Regions from separate parts of the Lactococcus sp. SK2-659 genome, predicted to be linked through region 1. Evidence: riboswitches for the same ligand, from Rfam matches in the RefSeq annotation. Region 1 holds a riboswitch; the other holds the start of a gene.

Region 1 (10,111 bases):
AAAATGTACGAGTAGAAGAAGTGATTCAACTTGTCCGACATTTTTCTGACCAACCGATGGATTTAGAAAGCATTTTATATATAGCGAATCTATCTGATAAGCGTACAAAAATAACGCAAACACTTTCAGGGGGAGAAAAAAGGAGAGTACAGTTTGCTGCAGCTATAGCTAACAATCCAAAATTTTTAATTTTAGATGAACCTACGGTGGGTATGGATCTAATTAGTAAAGAAAACTTTTGGAAAGAAATGAAAGATTTTGCTTTAAAAGAAAAACGAGCAATTTTACTTGTGAGCCACGATTTAGAGGAAGTTGAAGAAGTCGCAAATCGAATCGTTATTTTGCATAATCAAAAAATTAGAATTGACTGTCAAATAACTGAATTAAATCAAAGTGTAAAAGAAAAATTTAGAGAGGTAATTCAAAATGACTGAACTAAGATTAGTCGGAGATACAAGCGCCTTTACTTTGAGACGAACACTACGAGATATAAGATATATTGGCTTCATAGTTATATTACCTATTATTTTTTATGTTATGTTTACCGCTATTTTTGCTAAAAATGCTGCAGTGAATGACTTGGCATGGAGTAAATATTCTTTAATTTCAATGCTTTCTTTTGGAATTGTTGGAAATGCGATAAATCTTTTAGGCACACGAATTGCCAATGAACGTCAAGATAAATGGATGGATTTTATTAAAGTATCTCCAATATCTAGCCTATATTACAATGTCAGTTTTGTCATTACTTTTCTTGTTATATCATTACTAACGATGTTTCTGCTCTTTGTAACAGCCTTTTTTTGGCAAGGCGTTACATTTTCGATTATGGACTATCTAGGGATTGCGATTTTATTACTTTTAGGGAGCATTCCATTTTTACTTTTTGGTGTAATAGTTGGTTATCTTGGAAGTGCGGCTCAACCAGTGGGGACCATGTTGTATTTAGTCCTTTCTTTTCTAGGAGGATTATGGATGCCTGTTGTTGCTATGCCTGATAAAATCCAAGGCATTGCTAAGTTATTACCTACATTTTCACTTGCAAGCTTAGGATGGAATTTTTTATCAAATACTTCTACTGTAAAACCATTTTTAATTCTGTTTATTTACTTTATTTGTGCGGTTCTAGTTTTAGTGATTATATGGAAAAAACAACAAAAGCAATAACACTACATTGTGATATAATCATACTATGAAAATTTTTTCGGAATTAGATGATAATATTACAAAATTGGAAAAGAAGTTAAAGAGTTGGGATAGAGTCCCATTAGATGTATGTCTTACCGAAGGGAAGAAGCAACAAGCTACTCTTGAGTTCATGAATTATACTCAATCAGAAATTGAGGCTTTTTTTGGAAATTATATTATTTCAACGGTGAAAGAAGCCTTTTTAGGAGTACAAGTATCAGGGATAAATAAAGATACTTACAAGAAAGTTGCTTTTAAAGATATTTTATATTTTGAAGCTATCGGTGATAAACTCTTTGCATACACAAAAAAGGAAGCTTTCTTGATTAAAAACAAACTGTATGAAGTTGAAGAGATTAGTCCTAGTTTTGTAAGGATTAATAAATCAAATGTGGTGAATGTTTTGGCAGTTGATAAGATTTCTCCTTCCTTAAATAGTCACCTTACCTTATGGTTGACAGATGGCCAAGATTTGGAAGTAAGTAGAAAGTATAAAAAAATATTTTTGAATTATCTGGAGGAAAAATGAAAATCATTAAAGCTTTCGGTTGGGTTGTGGTATTAGGAGCGTTGTTCAATCTCTATTTCTCACTTATAAATGGGAGTATTGGAGATGTAGTTAGTTTTGTCGTTTTTTTGGGTTGCGGTTTATTAGGATATCTATCAATTAGTCTTTTATTTCAAAAAAATAAATCATTTCAAAATTCATTTACTATCCAAATTATAACGATATTCATTATTTGTACGATATTAGAAATTGTATATGGCTTATTAGTAGGACTGAAAATAAGTTCTATTTTCATGATGATTCTTCTGGGGATTCCAATTGTTTTTATTGGATTTGTCTATTGGTGGCAATATAGTAAAAGAATAAATAACAAGCTACTGAAAAAGCAACAAAGTCTTCTTAAAGAAGAGAAAGTATAAATGTCTTAAAATTAACTATAGATTATTTAATAAAAAATCTGTCTTAACTGACAGTTTTTTTATTTAGCAATTTCATTTAGTTTCTGAGGGTTAAATTGCGGAGTTTTTCAAGGGGTTTTAATATTGTTAAATATAATAAAGTAAATCATTAAATTTTGAAGGGAAAAATAAGTGTATATGAATTTTATCAAATTTACATTTTTAGTGAGTATTTTTATTGTATTATCAATAGGCAACATAATTGAAGGAGATGCGGAAATAAAAACAGCTGCGGATGCACAGAATCAATCACACTTAAATAAGAATTTTATTCTTGTTTAAAAAGAAAATTGAATATTATCGATTTTCTATTAAAAATACTACCAAGTCTTTTCTTGGTAGTATTTTTTTTGCTATCTCTGAGTCTCAAATTTTCAAAATACTTCTTCAAATAGAGCAATTAGTTTAACTGGCCCAATACCAGCAGGAATAATCGTATATGGTTCAAAAATTGTTTGTTCAGTTGAATCGACGATGCTTGTCCAACCGGCAAACTCGTAGCCACGCAACTCGGGTTTTAGATAGGGAATGAAATTTTTTTCAACTGTTCGTACATCTGAGGGGTGGGTCCAAGAGAGTTCGACCTTGTTTATTGTACGAGAAGAATAGCGAATTTCGTACTCTAAAGGAGTCCACTGGGCATATAAATCATATTCTTTACCAACATTTTCAAGATAATCACCTGCAGTCCAAAGGAAATCGGGTCTTATTCCTGTTTTGTGCAAGGCAGAATTTTCACCAGCGTAGAGTGCAGCTTGCTCGCGGGAGATATTATGCGGGATCACATAATGACTATCGCGAACAATTTTCCAACCTTCAAAGTGGTAACCAGGCAGAGTGAGCGAAAAATCAGCAATTTCATGTTCTGTTTGACTAGCGTCTGAACTGATTGTCAATCCGACTTGTCGCTTATTATCAAAAATAGGCTGATAATCTTGTCTATTTTCAAACTTGACAGATGGACTAGTGCCACTATTTTTAATAAAGTTTTTCATTTTATCAGTGATGTTAAAATAATAGGCTAATAAATTCCAAATTTAATCCTATTCCATGCAATATATTTGCTCTTGAAACCAATATCTATTAGAATAGATGTAAAATAGGAAATAAACTACAACAGGAATAATTCTAGATGAAGCAAAAAGTATATTTTTAAAAATAGATGGTGAGGTAGAGATGAAAAAGTTACTTTTTATATTTGGGACTAGGCCAGAATTTATTAAAGTTTATCCAGTAATCCAGGAGGCGAAAAGGCAAGGGAATCCAATTGTACTGATTAACACAGGGCAGCACAAAGAAATGCTCAATGAACTTTTAGATGAATTTTCTGTGGAAGTTGATTACGATTTAAAAATCATGGAAAAAAATTCTGGTTTATCAGAAATTGTGGCAGGATCAATCAGCGGTCTTGACCCAATTATTAAAAAGGAACAACCAGATGTCATCTTAGTTCATGGTGATACTGCAGCTACTTTGTCTGGAAGTTTGGTTGCTTATTTTAATCAGATAAAGTTGGCACATATTGAAGCAGGTTTGCGAACTTACAATAAATTTTCACCATTTCCTGAAGAAATGAATCGTCAAATTGTTGGTTTGATGGCTGATTATCATTTTACACCAACGGAAATGACGAAAGAAAATCTTTTAAAAGAAGGAAAGCCAAAAAATCAGGTTTTTGTAGTTGGAAACAGTGCTATAGATATGTTTCAGTATACTTTAAAGGATGATTATACAAATGAAGCTTTATCATGGCAAGCTGACAAGAAAATGGTTTTAGTGACAGCTCACCGTCGTGAAAATTTGAGTGATTTAGAAGAAATTTTTGATGGAATTGCAGAGATTGCTGATGAATTTAAAGAAACACATAAAATCATTTATCCAATTCATATGAATCCAATCATTCGTGAAAAAGCGCAAAAATTACTGGAACATAGTAATATTAAAATCATTGACCCGCTGGATACAATTAACTTTCATAATGTGATGCGTCATGCCGAGTTGATTTTAACTGACTCTGGTGGAATTCAAGAAGAAGCGGCTTTCTTAGGAATTCCAGTGCTTGTTTTACGTGATACAACTGAAAGACCCGAAGGTGTACTGGCTGGTACTTTAAAGCTTGTGGGGACTTCAAAAGAAAATATTGTTAATGAGACTCGGACTTTACTGACAGACAAGACTAAATATGAAAGGATGTCAGGAAGTAAGAATCCTTATGGTGATGGAACGACTTCCTTACAGATTATTAATATTCTAAATGAAAAATAAAAAAATTAATTTAAAGTCTTTCCAGTCTGTCTGTCTCATTTTTATCTTCCTTTTTAATTTTGAGTTTATTTTCCGCTTATCAAATTTTACTTCTAGAGAAAAATTCTTTACCATTCTCTTTTTTGTGGCTCCTTTGATGCTTAGCTCATTTTTTATCATTACGGATAGCGAAAAAATTCCGAATTCAGTTAGAAATTTGAGTATTCTCGGTGTCTTTGGTTTCCTGATGTATGGTTCCAATCGCTTAATCGTCTCCTTGACTTACCTCATAGGTGGGGAACATGCTGTTCCACAGTTATTTTCCTTCCGATTTTTAATTGCTATCTTCATTTTACTTTGTTGTGCTTTAGCTTATTATGTTTCAACAAAGAAGAGGTTAATTTATAAATTAGCAACATTGATTGCTTCTTTGTGGTTCGTTACATTGCCAATTATAACGATTCAATTCATTATTAAATTCTTGGTTGAACATGAGGGGTTTGATTTCTCGATTGTCAGTAATATGGATATCAGGTATCTGATCGTACCATTTATGCCAATCATGTATTTGAGTTTTTGTAAATTTAGTGGGATTGATGCCAAACAATTAGGAAAGAATATCAAATATACGGTTTATGTGCTCTTAGTTGTCTACATCGTTGCATTAATCGTTTATTCAGGAACTCAAGTAAATATTACCTTTAATTTTGCACAAGAAGGTTTCTTTAATAGCATTGAGCTTAATTATAATGTCTTTTTGGCACATTGGATAGAAGGATTGACTGTATTTTCTCAATTCGTCCTACCAATTATTGCTTTTGCTTTAGTTATTGGATATAAAGGAGAAAAATCAAAGAAAAAGATACTGTCATTAAAACCAATTTATGTATTAATACTGGTTGTTCTAGGAGTTTATGCTTATCTTTTCCTTCTTAATCCACCAACTAATTTTATTCATTTTAATAACAAAATTTTCAATAGTTATTTTGCGCTACAAATTTTTGAAGTTGTTGTGATTATGCTTTTGACAATCTATACAGGTTTGAAAAAATTTATCAGACCAAGAACGAAGATCTTACTATATATTGGTTCAAGCTTGCCTTTCCTCTATTTATATATTGTAAGATATCATTATTGGAAACAAAGCTATTTGGTTTTTGATATTTTTGACCGTATCAATTATATTTTCTTTATTTTTTCAGTTTTCGTATTTCTTTACTTTACGGTAGAAGCCGTTATTTTGTGGTATTCATATAATAAAAGACAAAAGATAACGGCATTAGATTTCAAAGATGAGAAAATAAAAAAACAATTTCATATTTACGTTTTGATTCCGTGTTTGAATGAAGAATTGGTTATTCAAACGACTTTGAAAAGTATTTTGAAAAATAATTATGAGAATTTGGTAGTAACTGTTATTGATGATGCAAGTGATGATCGGAGCTTAGAAAAAATTTCTGAAATTCAAGATTCTCGATTGAATGTTCTAAGACGTATTAAACCTAATGCGCAAAAAGGAAAAGGGACGGCTTTGAATTGGGCTTATTATCAAATTAGTGAGCAAATTCAAGAAGCTGGAATTGCTCCGGAGGATGTTCTTATTGCGATAATTGATGCCGATACAAAACTTGATAACAATTATTTTGAAAAAGTAAATATGGCTTTCAATCATGATGCAAAGCTTACTGGTTTGCAATCCAAGGTTCGTGTTACCAATTTGCTTAAAGATGCTTCACAAGACTTGGAATTTTCTGAAATTATCAATGCGACACAGATGTTTCGGACTTTGACCAATACAGTTGCTTTTGGTGGAAATGGACAGTTCTGTAAATTAAGTACTCTTCAGGCATTGAATGAAGACCCTTGGACAGATTCACTTGTTGAAGATTTTGATTTATCAACTCGTCTCTTTCTGTCAGATATTGAAGTTAAAAATGCTCAATTCGATGATATTTACATTGAACAAACAGGGATTATCAATGATAATGAGGCTTTGGTTAAACAACGAGTGCGGTGGGCACAGGGAAATATTCAATCTTCAAAATATATTTTGCCGACGATTCGGTCAAAAAAATTGCAGAATAAACAGAAGTTTGAATTATTGATGACCTTACTGAAACCTTGGCTAATGGGAATTGAATATATTATTGTAATTTATACACTGATTATGATTGTTAATTCTGCTATCTTATCAGGGATTACTCAATCACTTAAAATTGTTGTTTTGCTTTTTATCGTGATGTCAATTTATATTATCTTTGTGAATTTTGTATGGGCTATTCTTTATAACAAAGGAAAATCTCAAGAAAAAACAAGGGTGTGGGATGTAGTGAAAGATACTGTTAATCTGACGAAATTTCTACTTATTTTAACTCAAATTTATCCGCAGTCAGCCATTCGATATTTCAACTCTAAAAATGATTGGGTAAAAACTAATCGGCAAGAAGAAAGTGTTGACCCTCATATTGATGAGCATAAAAAATAAGAAAAACCTGCCTTTTGGGCTAGGTTTTTTCTTTTGTAGATTTGCGAAATTAGTTTTTTTAGTTTAAATATGTTAAAGTAGTTGTAGTTTTAAAAATAAATCAATCACACAATGGGTACTGGTAAAACTAAAATTACCGGTTGAGAAAGACCATCAGACTTGAACAGGTTAAGACCTGCGTAAGAATGTGTCCGAGTTTTAATTGTATTTTCTTTATGAAAATCTTTTAGCTTACTTTCTTATCATACTAGAGCCCTCCTTGTGTTAATAAAGGAGTTTTTTGATGTCAATTTTAGAAAAGATTCAAGAAAAACAACCACTTATCTTAAATTTAGCGAATTTTGTAACTCCACAAAGAGTTGCGGATGCGATTAGTTTTGCTGGTGGTTCACCATTAATGACTGCGGAAATTTCAGAAAGTGAAACTTTAGTTGAAATTGCAGATGCTGTAATGGTTAATATTGGTACCATTTCAGAAAAGGATTATCCGCTTTTTTTGACTATTTGTCAGTTAGCAAATCAAAAGCACAAACCTTTAATTTTGGACCCAGTTGCTGTCAATGTCCCTTTTAGAGCAAATTTTGTCAAAAGATTAATGCAAGAGGTAAAATTTGATATCATTCGTGGGAATTCAGCGGAAATTGCTTGGTTTGCTGATAAAGAAAGCTTGAACAAAGGAATTGATGCACTTGAGTCAAATTTAGAAGTTGAGCACGCGCGAGTTGCTGCTCAAAAAACAGGGGCAGTCATTATTCAAACTGGAAAAGTTGATGTTATTTCTAATGGGTTCGAGGAATTATTTGTTGAAACTGATAGTCCACTTTTTAAAATTAATGTTGGCTGTGGGGACATGCTGTCAGCAATTGTTGGAACTTTTGCGGCTGTATCTGATGATTTATTTAAGGCGGCTCATGAAGCGACAGAATTCTTCGGTGAATCTGGTGTGCAAGCTACTGAGCAAGTAGAAAATCTACCAGGAAATTTTGTGAATCGTCTTCTTGATAAAATTTATCAAGCAACGCAAGAGGTTATATAAGGGAGAAAAAGAAATGATTGATGTTTCTCAAGTTGTGACAATCGCTGGAATTGATTCTTCTGGTGGGGCTGGTATTAATGCCGACCTGAAAACTTTTCATTATCAAAAAGTATATTCGGCAACGATTGTGACAGGGTTGACAGCGCAAAATACCTATGGGGTACAAGAAATTTTACCGACAAATAAAGCTTTTATTTTGGCTCAATTTGACTCTGTATTTTCTGATTTGGAAATTTCGGCAGCTAAAACGGGGGCACTTTTTGATACTGCTCAAGTTGAAGCGGTAATTCAAGGCTTGAAAAAATATAAACCGAAGCATTTGCTGGTTGATCCGGTAATGGTGGCTAAAGGCGGGGCAATTCTTTTGACAAGAGAAGCCATTGATTTGATAAAAAATGAATTGTTACCTTTAGCAGAATTGGTCACTCCCAATTTGGAAGAGGCAGAGGTTATGTGTGGCTATAAAATTACTGACGAAAAGGAAATTTTAAAAGCCCTTCATGATATTCAAAAGTTAGGTGCTAAAAATGTGCTGATTAAAGGGGGACATGGTAATGGAGAACTGGTCAGAGATTATTTATTGATGACAGATGGTTCTGTTAGTACTTATGACTTTAAAAGATTACTGACAGAAAGAACACACGGAACCGGAGATACACTTTCTTCTTATATTACAGCTCATTTAGCTTTAGGAGAAGATTTAAAAGAAGTGATGCCAAAAGCTAAATTGTTTATTAATGAAGCTATTTCACAAACAATTAATGTTGGTCACGGTCATGGACCGTTAAACCATTGGGTGACAATTAATGAAAAATAAAATTTTAGACCTGAGGGCGTATTTTATTGCTGGCCCACAAGATTTTCCAAAACTTTCAATTGATGATGCAGTCGATAAAATTTCTGTAATCATAAAAAGTGGGGTAACGGTTTATCAATTTCGTGATAAGGGAACAATTTATAAAAATAATAATCAACGATTAGAAGTAGCAAAAAGACTACAAGGAGTAGCTCAGAAAGCGGCTGTTTCTTTTATTGTGAATGATGATGTTGAATTAGCGCGTGAATTGTCAGCTGACGGGATTCATGTCGGACAAGACGATGATTCTGTCAGTAAAATTCGCGAGCTGATTGGCCAAGAAATGTGGGTAGGACTTTCTGTCAGTAATGATATGGAATTAGAAAGCGCTCAAAAGAGTGGGGCTGACTATTTGGGAATTGGTCCAATTTATCCAACAAATAGCAAGTCCGACGCAGCAGAACCAATTGGGATTGACCATTTAAGAAAAATGCTTGAGCATAATCAATTACCAACTGTTGGAATTGGTGGAATTACTGAAAATTCACTGACAGAGCTTTCAAAAATTGGTCTGGGTGGAGTTGCGGTAATTTCTTTGCTGACAGAATCCGAAAATTACAAAAATATGGTTCAAAAAATTAAGCAAAATATTAGATGAAAAAGATGTTGTACCCTTAAAAATACAACAAAACAAAATGATTCCGTTTTCTTTTTATTATATAAATTAAACTTACACAAATGTAAGTTTTTTTTCTTTAATAAATGTTATAATCAGAGTCATAAATGATATGAGATTAACTGAGTATTCTAAAACCTCTTATTGATTTATATTTAAAAGGAGTTCCAATGGACAAGAAAAAAGAAATTCGTCTATTTTTGGCTAAAACAGTATTTTACTTTATAATTATTTTAATTCTGCTCTATCTTTATTCCTACAGTCATACTGGCGGAGCGCACTTTATCTATAACGAATTTTAGAGAGAATTATTGAAGGAATTAATTATGAAATTATTAGAACAAATTTTTGAAATTGCAAAAAATGAACCAGACCTCATCGTACTTGCCGAGCGTGAGCAGAAATTTACCTATCGTCAATTATTTGCCGCGGTTTCACATATCTCAGAACAAATCAATGACCGCAATTTAAATCAGCGTCCAATCTTGATTTTCGGTAAAAACGATTTTATCACTTTAGCGGCCATGCTTGCGACAAATTTAACTGGTCACGCTTATATTCCTGTTGATGCTCACACACCATTTGAGCGGACAGAAATGATTAAATCAGCGGCAAAACCAGCGGCGGTACTCACTACAGTTGAGCTGTCAGCAGATTTTGAAGCACTTTTTACTGACAGAATTTCTCTTGAACTTACTGACCAGATTTTGACTGACAAAC
Region 2 (10,111 bases), on a different contig from region 1:
GTAAAGAAAGTCAGGTTGGATATGAAATTAATACTAAAGATGGTATTTCCGATGTTTTTATCTACGGCAATAAATTTTATTTTATCCTTTATTGACACGATGATTGTAGGGCATCTAGGAATTCAAGAACTTGGAGCGACTGCGGCGGGTAGTTCCCTATATTCTATTTATGTTCAAGTTGTTGGGGCATTAATCATTGGCTTTCAAGTTCTGGGAGCACAAGAAATTGTCAAGAAGGGGAAAAATCGGTTGACAGATTATTTTCAAACAACCCTCTTTTTGATGTATATTATCTCTATTATTTTTATCTTTATATCATTAATCTTTTCAAAACAACTATTATGGATGTTTTCTACACCATCAATCATAGCAGGAGCACAGACTTACTTTTTTGCCCGTCTGCCGGCTCTTTTAATATTGCCCCTTTCGATCTGTATAAAAACAGAATATGATATTCAGAAAAAAACCAAAATTGGTTTATACTATACTATCGTTGTCGTACTGACGGATATTATTTTGGATGTAGTATTAATTTATATTGTTCATTTGGGAGTATTTGGAGCAGGATTAAGTGACACACTAGCGATGTTTATTGGTTTAATATTTTTACTAATGAGAAATAATCAAGATGGGATAGTCAAATTTCAGCATTTTATTAAGTTAAAAAAAATAGAAAGAAAACTCATTTCAGAACTGAATGAACTAAATTTGCCAGAAGCTGTGAATATGTTGCTTGATTATTTAGGAACCTCTGTATTGTTTATAATTATTAGCCGCATTAGTGTGTTAGATATTGCTGCCGGAAGAATTTCTAGTATCTATATTAAAATTATTTTTTCACTTGCAATCAATATTGGTACAGTTGTTCAAATTTTATTAGTAAGAAATGCATTAGAGATGCAGTCAAAGAAGTATATCATGAATGCTTTTAAGTTATCGGCAATTATTCTTGTTCCATTTACTGTGGTGGCGATAGTAGTTCCTCAACTTTTTATTATCCCTTTTACAAATAACATTTCTCTAATTAAACTTTTTAATTCTCCTATGAGATTACTATGGTTCGTGTTACTATTAGTTCCAGCAATCACAATCATGACTGGAATTCTACGTTCGAAGAAGAGAAACAAAGAAAACATGTATGTCAATGTTTTTTCAACATGGTTATTACAAGTTCCGGCAGCTTTTATATTCTGCATAATATTAAAAATTGGAATTTGGGGATTTGTGCTTAGCTATTTATGTTATTTCTTAGGAAGAATTGTTGGGAATCTATTCTTTTTGATTAAGGAAAGTAGAGGTAGAACAAATGAAGTATTGGAATGATTCTTTTTTAAAACTAATCAAAGAGTTAGAAGGGGTTGAGATAACAAATAGAAGCACTTCATTTTCCGTTTGGGCGCAACAAGAAGTGGGGTTTCATGATAAGTATTCAGATTCCGAAAACCTTGATTATTCAAATAAAATTGGAACATTAATAAATAAATTTGAAATTAGTTTAATAAAAAATGAATTTTCGGCAATTGAATGTGAAATAGTCTTCTATCTTATTAAGTCACTAAAAGAAAAAATGAATAAAGAGGTAACTGCTCATGTCATACTTGAAACGATGTATATGAGTTTGTTTAGAATTTCTCTTGGGCAGGATATATTAAGAGTGAAAGAAGCAATGATAAATTTAGATTCTTTATTTTACTCACTTAAAAAATATAACTCCCTTAAAAGAGGTGATATAAGAATACTAAACTCAATTATTTCATTTCTAAATATCACTCAATTCTCCTATGAACTATTGACTGAAATATCTAAATATAAAAGTAGGCTATCGATAGTTGAGAGGGATGAAAAAATTATGCTTGAATTTAAGGATATATCTGCAAAGAGTGTCAGAAAAAGTCTAATTTCTTATCTATCTCATTTGAAATTGGATAGAAAAATCGAAATATCGGGCAAAAACGGTTATGATTTCTTTCAAGAAAATATCACTAAATATTCTCAACAGCATAATAGTTCTATGAAATTAGGCATTGTTTCTAAAGAGTTTGAAATTCTCATTCCAGACTATGGGTTCTTTTCAAAATACTTCTTTAATAAAAAGCAACATCTATTTATTATGAATCAAAAGGTAGCTAAGTCAATTATCAACACCAATCAATTAGAATTGATTTATGCTCATGAAATATTTCCAGGACATTTTGAACATATTGATAGTGGTTTTAGTAACAAATTTAACTTATTACTACCATTTATTACTACTAAGGAAAGTTTAGAAGGTTGGGCGCTTTATCAAGAATATTTGCTTTCTAAAAAGTCAGAAGGTCATAAATATAGTTACAATTTGCAAATGGCTCGTAGATATACAACAGCGCTTTTTACTCTAAATACAATGGGAGGATTAAGTAAGAATGAAAATAATTGTTTTTTTGAACATTTAATGGAAAATTTTCAAGTTTCGGAAATGGTTAAATTATTTTTATTAAGAGCAAGGAAAAATAGTATGGTAACGGTACGTTATATTTCAGGGTTTCAACAAGTGGTAGAGATGTCAAATGAGGAGAAGGATTTTGTTAAAAAGTTTGGACCAATAGACTTAGAACTAGTAAAAAAGATAGTAAAATTCTGATTCTGCCTTTTTGATGTTGATTGTATTATTGGTTGGATTTTATTTTGTGGATAGAGCGGATAAGGGAAATTATATTTATTGAATTTTTAGAAGAAAGTGGAGATAATATGAGAAAATTTAAATCGTATTTTTTGTTGCTTTTTGAGGGATTGAAAACTTTTTCTAAAGCGAATAGGTGGGGGACTTTTGTGCTTGTTATTTTGGTTCCGATTGAAGCACTTGTTCCGACAGGGATTATTTTTTCTATTCAAAAAGTAACAACCGAACTGGCTAAAGGTTCGGTTTTTTCGATGAGTTGGGGAATTTTTTGGGCAGTTTTGCTTTTGATCTCAAATATTATTCCGCCAGCGACAACGGCTATTTCAGGTTATTTGACGGACGTCTTGATTGCAAACATTAATCAAAAATTAATAGATAAAGCAAGTGAAATCAAGTCATTGGAAGTTTTTGAAAATGATGAATTCTATAATGATGTGGAAACAGTTAGGAGTGAACTTTCTTGGCGACCAGTAAATTTAATTGTTTTCACGCTTTCCAATGTTCGTTATATTATTTCTTTACTTTCTTTGCTTATTTTACTTTTTAACTATACTTGGTGGTTACCTTTAGCAATCGTGATTGTTTTAGTACCTCAAAGTTTAATTCATTATCGAATTCAACAGGAGGCTTTTGAAACTTTGGTAACAAGGCGACCAGAAGCACGTAAGATGAATTATCTACTAGAAATTGCCTTAAATCGTGATTATGCTAAAGAGAGTCGTCTTTTCAATGTTTTTTATTTTTTGAAGAAACGGTATTGGAAACTCTTTTACACGGTACATAAGGAAGAAAATCGGATACGTATGCGACAATTTGGAATTGCTTTGATTTTTATTATTATAAGTTCACTTGTATCAATGTTCGCTTTTATTTATCTTGTATTTCAAGTTCGTTCAGGTAAATTATCTCTTGGAATTGTCGTAGGTTTTGCTTCAAGTTTGGTTGCAGCAATTTCGGCCTCGAATGGCCTAGTAGAGGAATCTGACCTGCTTTATGATACTTTGATGTGGTTGGAGAAATATCTTAAATTGATGAGAAAGTCATTCACTGAATCCGGCTATAAAAGTATTACTGAAATCAATCAAATTAGTTTAGATAATGTATCCTTTGCCTATCCAAAAGAAAATCAAAAAGTTCTTAAAAGTATTTCTCTTGGGATTAAAAAGGGGGAAAAAATCGCTATTGTAGGTCAGAATGGTTCCGGGAAATCAACCTTATTGAAATTATTAGCTGATTTATTTACTCCGACAAGTGGTCAGATTTTAATTAATAATGAAGATTTAAGAGAAATAAAGCATGAAGACTACTGGGCAAAAATTTCTCCTGTATTTCAGGATTTTTCAAGATTTAAATTTTCTGTCGGAGATTCTATTAGTTTTGAAGAGAAAACAGGAGTTGATGAAGTTTTACAATTTTCAGGATTGCCTGATTTGAATTCAGAACTTCAATTGGGCAAGGAGTTTGGTGGAACTGATTTGTCAGGAGGACAATGGCAGAAGTTAGCAATTGCTAGAGCTTTTTATAAAAATAATGTGGAACTGTATCTTTTTGATGAGGCTAATAGTGCACTTGATGTGCACAGTGAAAAACAACTCTATCAAAAATTGATGGAGCTGTCTGCTGGAGCAACAGTAATTTGGATTACTCATCGAATGACTTCAGTCAAATTATCTGATAAAGTTATCTACTTAGATAAAGGCAAGGTTTTAGGGTTTGATTCTCATGAAAATCTGTTAAAAAATGAAAACTATGCGTCTTTGTATCGAGAACAATTTGAATAAAAAAACTGCTCATTATAATCGGGCAGTTTTTTAATGGGTAAATGTTATCACAATAAGGATAAGATAAATAATCAAAGTAATAAAGAAGGTCAAGCGCCACCAGAGTTTTAAAAAGCGACGATAGGTAAATTGTTTATAATAAAGCAAATCAAGTAACAACAAAACAAGCGCTAAGCCAGAAATGATTAGCAGGTAGTATGGAATGATGCTGATACTTGTAACATTTTTAGAAAAAATTTGCATCCCTAAGATGAGAAATATTGTAAAAACATCTGGAATTTTTAGTTTGCGATTGGTTAAGTGACGAAGTCTAAAAAATTTGAAAATGAAAACCAATGCAATAAAGACAATAAGGGGATAAAGCGCCATAAGTACTTTTATAAACATAGACTAATTGTATCGGTTTTGCCTTAGTTTGTAAAGTATTTATTTGTGTGAGAAAGCGCACGAATAAGTGCTAAGCCAAAGATAGTAACAAGGACAGCTTTAATAATTTCAACAATGACAAATGGTGTGAATCCAAGCTTTAAGGCCAATGACCAGTCGACATTGGTAAAAAATTTGAGCCACAATGTTCCGATAACTAACATAAGCAGGTGTCCTACAATATTTATGATAAAAGCAGGGATGGTCTTATAATTAATTTGATGAAGGCCAAAAGAAATAAGGGTTCCCATTATTAAAAAGGCAATTAGAAAACCACCTGTTGGACCAAAAAGAACCGCAATTCCTGATGTCCCTCCAGTGAATACGGGAATTCCAATAAATCCTAGCAGGAGATAGAGTAAGATAGCAAAAAAAGTTTCACGCGCTTTTAGTACTGTGGCAACAAGTCCTACGGCAAGTGTTTGTAAGGTGACGGGTACAATACCAATTGGGATAGACAGAGGAGATAGAACCGCAATAATTGCTGCACCAAGAGCAATTAGGGTTAAAGAATATAATTTTGTATTTTGCATTAAGAATCCTTTGTTTTATGTATAAAATAAAATATACTAAAAAAGAAAAATTTTTGCAAACTCTTGCTCTAATAAACAAAAAATTACTGACAGAAATTCTGTCAGTAATTTTATTCTCTAATTTCAACAAATTGAGCATGAACAAAGTCAGCGAGAACTTTAGGAGCAATTTTTATGCTACGCCCAACTTCGCCAGCTGAACAAACGATAAAGTCGTGCTCTAAGGCAATAGAATCAATGAAAATTGGGAATTTTTTATTTTGCCAAATCCCCACAGGATTATTTGCACCGTGAATATAACCTGTCGTTTTTTGCAAGTCTTTTTGAGGAATCATGCTTACTTTTTTATTGCCCGAAACTTTGGCCAATTTTTTTTCTGATAAATGCTCTGTCAGTGGAAGAATGCCAATGACAGGACCAGTTTTATCGCCGATTAGTGCTAGTGTTTTATAAATATCACTGCGACTGATATCCTCAGGGAGGCTATTACTTTCTAAAGCGTTAATAGCAAGTCCAGTATGCTCAATTTTTGCCTTATCAAGAATTTGTTCTACAAGTGTTTTCTTTAATTTTTGCTTTTTAGACATAGCTTTATTATAGAAGAATTTGTGCTGACTGACAAGATAAAATAATTTTAATGACAGATTTATTTTTTTGTAAAAGTTACTGACAGATTTTATTAGTAATTGCTATAAATGAAAAGTTTAGGGAATTTTTTGACGAAAATGATCAAAATAACAAATGCAGCAATAGCAGTCAAAATTGCACTGATTCCATTGACAGCAAGAGAATAAGCCACGGCTCCCCAGCCTTTCCAAGCGTATTGGCTCCAGAAAATGATTCCGGCAATAAAATGGAAGAAGTATTTAAGAAGAACAGCAACAAAAGTTCCCAAAAGAACTGGTGCAAGTTTTAGAGGGGCTGCTTTTTGGCGGAAAAGTCCAGCAATTCCAAGTGAAACAGGGGCGATGAGATATTCAAGGAAGGCTTGAGACAAGGTTAAAATATAAGCGTGTCCAGTAATCATTGACAGAATTCCCCAGATTAATCCACCGACAAGTCCAGCTGTTAGGCCGCGACGAAAACTGAGAATAAGAATTGGGATACAGGCGATTTCAACAATAATCCAGCCATAAACAGTATTTGGAATAAGGCTGATGATGAAGGCGAGTGCCGCCATGAAGGCAATTTCCGTTAACAAACGGACATTGAACTTAGAATTAGACATAAAAAAACTCCTTTTTGATGCGCACAAAAGGAGGGTTAGAAATTAGACATTTGTCTTAACACATTCCTACGCTGGCATTACCCAGATCAGGTCAGATGGTATTTCTCGCTACTGACAGTTTTGTCAATAGACCCATTGTGCAAATATTTATTTTTACTCTTTAAGTTTAGCATATTTTAAGTTGAAAAGCATTTTTTTAAGATTGTTAATCTATTTTATAAATTAAACTTAAAAAATATTTAAGGCAACATAAAAAATCAATAATTCAAAAAAAACGAAAGTCTGTTAGAATAAGTCTATACACAAATTCGGACAAAATAAAAGCGGTCGAGTAAGTAATTGTGAAGGTCAGCACAGAGAGCTTGTAGCGGTGAGAGCAAGCCTGAGTGAAGCAATGAAAATGGCTTGATAAGCGTAGCAAGAGTGAGGTTTAACTAAGCTCTTGACGGAATGGTTCTCGTTATTGAACTTGAAAGTTGCCTTTGGGATCTGAAAATTTTCAGTGAACTAAAAAGTGCTTAAATCAAGAATGGTACCACGATATAGCTCGTTTCTTTATATGAAATGAGCTATTTTTATTTAGCATGAGCGCTTTATCTTGAAGAATTTGTTTAGTTTTAGAAAAATTAACAGGTGCACGGTTAATTTTTCTAATAGATGTAAAAGTTTATCAAAAGGGGAATAATTGATTTTGAAAAATAAATCAATTAGAAAAAAGGGAGAAGAAATGAATCCAAGAAACAGAAATATTTTAATTGTCGTTATTGTTGTTGTAATTGTTGCTATCGCTGCATTTTTCGGTTTTAATCATAAATCTGGTGAAAGTAAAACGGCAAATAAAACTGTGAATATTGGAATAATGACAGGAACAAAAGAAGATGATGCCATTTGGTCAACTGTTTCTAAAACAGCTAAAGATAAATATGGAATTACTTTAAAATTCACTCATTTTACAGATTATACACAACCAAATACAGCTTTGAAAAACGGCGATATTGATTTGAATGCCTTCCAACATTATGCTTTCTTGAATGCTTGGAATAAAGCTAATGACGGTGATTTGAAAGCAATTGGTAATACAACAATTTCACCAATTCGTCTTTATTCTAAAAAAATTACTTCATTGAGCCAAATTAAATCAGGAGATACAATTGCAGTACCTAATGACGCTTCAAATGAAAGTCGCGCACTTTATGTCTTGAAGAATGCTGGTTTGATTGGCCTTTCTGTATCAGGTGACACACTTGCGACGGTCAAAGATATTAATTCAAATCCAAAAAATTTGGTCATTAAAGAATTAGATGCGGCACAAACACCGCGTGCGCTTGATTCAATTACAGCGGCAGTAATTAATGACGATTTTGCAACAACAGCAAAATTAACGGTTGAAGAGTCTATTTATACTGAACCTGTAAACAAAGATAGCGAGCAGTGGATTAATATTATCGTTGCAAATAAAAAAGATGCTAATAACAAAATTTATAAAGAAGTTGTCAAAGCCTACCAAACTGAAGCAACGAAAAAAGCAATTGAGAAAGCTTATCCTGATAAGAGAAAAATTGCTGCTTGGGGATTGAAACTCGACTAAGTAATTTCGTTAAAAAGTAACGGTTAGGTGAAAACTTTGGAAATTTCTACTTTAGAAATTTCTGCCTTAGGGCTAATAAATTTTACTGACAGAAGACTCAAACTGATTACGAACGGTTTGGTCAGTAGAAATTGGAGAAGATTATGAATCCTAGAAATCGTAATATAATTATTGGAATAATTGTTGTTGTTATTGTAGCTATTGCTGCATTTATCGGCTTTGGTCAAAAATCTCAAGCAAATAAAACGGTAAATAAAACAGTGAAAATTGGGATAATGACAGGAACAAAAGAAGATGACAGCATTTGGCAAACGGTATCTAAAACTGCTAAAGATAAATATGGAATTACTTTGAAATTCACACACTTTACGGATTATACTCAGCCAAATACAGCATTGAAAAATGGCGATATTGACTTAAATGCCTTTCAACATTATGCTTTCTTAAAAGCATGGAATAAAGCAAATAATGGCAATTTAGTGGCGATTGGGGATACAGTGATTTCGCCAATCAGTGTTTACTCAAAACAGCTCAAAAATATTTCAGATATCAAAGAGGGTGGAACCATTGCGGTACCAAATGATGCTTCTAACGAAAGTCGTGCCCTTTATGTCTTGAAATCTGCGGGCTTGATTAAATTGGATGTTTCTGGTCAAACACTGGCGACAGTCAAAGATATTACATCAAATCCAAAAAATTTGGTCATTAAAGAACTGGATGCTTCACAAACTGCGCGTGCTTTGGATTCTGTTGATGCTGCGGTTATCAATAATAATTATGCCGTTACTGCTGGTTTAAAGAAATCTGATGCCATTTTTACAGAACCAGTTAATAAAGATAGCCAACAATGGATTAATATTATTGTTACTAATAAAAAAGACGAAAACAACACTGTTTATAAAGATGTTGTCAAAGCTTATGAAACAGAAGCAACCAAAAAAACTATTGCTAAAGCTTATCCGGACAAGAGTACAATCCCTGCTTGGGGCTTGAAATTAAAATAATTGTTTTTAATACTCAAATAAGTCTCTCTTCATTGAGAGGCTTATCGTTCAAAGAAGGTCTGAACACTTGTGAAATAGAATATTTTATAAGTATTCAGTAGAATTTGGGGAAAAATTTGAATCCGAAAAATAGAAATATTATTGTTGCACTCGCAGTGATTATCGTTGTTGCTTTGGTTGCTTTCTTTAGTTTAAATCATCAAGCAAGTAAAAAATCAACCACTCAAAAAATAGTTAAGGTTGGAATCATGAGTGGGGACAAGCAAGACCAAGAGGTTTGGAAATCAGTAGCTAAAACCGCCAAAGAAAAATATGATTTAAAGCTAAAATTTGTTTATTTTTCTGATTATAATCAACCTAATGAAGCACTTCTTTCGGGAGATATTGATGTCAATGCCTTTCAATCTTATAATTATGTGAAAACTTGGAATAAAGCACATAAGAGTGATATTGTGGCAGTAGGAAATACTTATATTACACCAATGCACATTTATTCAAAAGAAGTCAGCAAATTGTCAGATTTAAAAGAAGGGTCAACCGTTGCAATACCAAACGATGCTTCAAATGAAAGTCGGGCATTGTTCGTGCTCCAAAGTGCAGGTTTGATTAAATTGACAACAAGTGATTCTAGCAAATTAGTTGGTTTGCCAGATATCACAGAAAATCCGCATCAATTGAAATTCAAAGAAGTGGATGCAAGTCAAACACCACGTGCGCTTGATTCTGTTTCCATTTCGGTGGTTAACTATAACTATGCAACCGCAGCTAGCTTACCAAATTCTGAATCTGTCTATATGGAACCTCTCAACAAAACTTCTGCTCAATACATTAACTTTATTGCTGTGACAAGTAAAGAAAAAAATAATAAAGTTTACAAAGAAGTTGCCAAGGC

Evidence for each region. Region 1 has a riboswitch for thiamine pyrophosphate ahead of thiM (hydroxyethylthiazole kinase). Riboswitches for the same ligand answer to the same signal wherever they lie in the genome.
Region 2: linked by a shared signal. The riboswitch ahead of thiT (energy-coupled thiamine transporter ThiT) and the one ahead of thiM (hydroxyethylthiazole kinase) in region 1 are both predicted to bind thiamine pyrophosphate.

What each region holds. Positions count from the first base shown of each region.
Region 1 covers NZ_JAIWQZ020000001.1:712,543-722,653, forward strand. Annotated here, with positions in the region: gene LDP15_RS03350 (ABC transporter ATP-binding protein) at 1-434, shown strand, start outside; gene LDP15_RS03355 (ABC transporter permease) at 427-1,167, shown strand; gene LDP15_RS03360 (LytTR family DNA-binding domain-containing protein) at 1,193-1,717, shown strand; gene LDP15_RS03365 (hypothetical protein) at 1,714-2,115, shown strand; gene LDP15_RS03370 (hypothetical protein) at 2,529-3,149, opposite strand; gene wecB (non-hydrolyzing UDP-N-acetylglucosamine 2-epimerase) at 3,331-4,419, shown strand; gene LDP15_RS03380 (glycosyltransferase) at 4,409-6,883, shown strand; TPP riboswitch at 6,985-7,086, shown strand; gene thiM (hydroxyethylthiazole kinase) at 7,167-7,919, shown strand; gene thiD (bifunctional hydroxymethylpyrimidine kinase/phosphomethylpyrimidine kinase) at 7,933-8,736, shown strand; gene thiE (thiamine phosphate synthase) at 8,726-9,373, shown strand; gene dltX (teichoic acid D-Ala incorporation-associated protein DltX) at 9,562-9,693, shown strand; gene dltA (D-alanine--poly(phosphoribitol) ligase subunit DltA) at 9,718-10,111, shown strand, end outside.
Region 2 covers NZ_JAIWQZ020000002.1:405,289-415,399, forward strand. Annotated here, with positions in the region: gene LDP15_RS09160 (ThiF family adenylyltransferase) at 1-4, shown strand, start outside; gene LDP15_RS09165 (MATE family efflux transporter) at 22-1,323, shown strand; gene LDP15_RS09170 (hypothetical protein) at 1,307-2,620, shown strand; gene LDP15_RS09175 (ABC transporter ATP-binding protein) at 2,728-4,440, shown strand; gene LDP15_RS09180 (DUF3397 domain-containing protein) at 4,471-4,827, opposite strand; gene LDP15_RS09185 (biotin transporter BioY) at 4,851-5,399, opposite strand; gene LDP15_RS09190 (aminoacyl-tRNA deacylase) at 5,510-5,986, opposite strand; gene thiT (energy-coupled thiamine transporter ThiT) at 6,079-6,627, opposite strand; TPP riboswitch at 6,674-6,773, opposite strand; gene LDP15_RS09200 (MetQ/NlpA family ABC transporter substrate-binding protein) at 7,355-8,215, shown strand; gene LDP15_RS09205 (MetQ/NlpA family ABC transporter substrate-binding protein) at 8,359-9,219, shown strand; gene LDP15_RS09210 (MetQ/NlpA family ABC transporter substrate-binding protein) at 9,336-10,111, shown strand, end outside.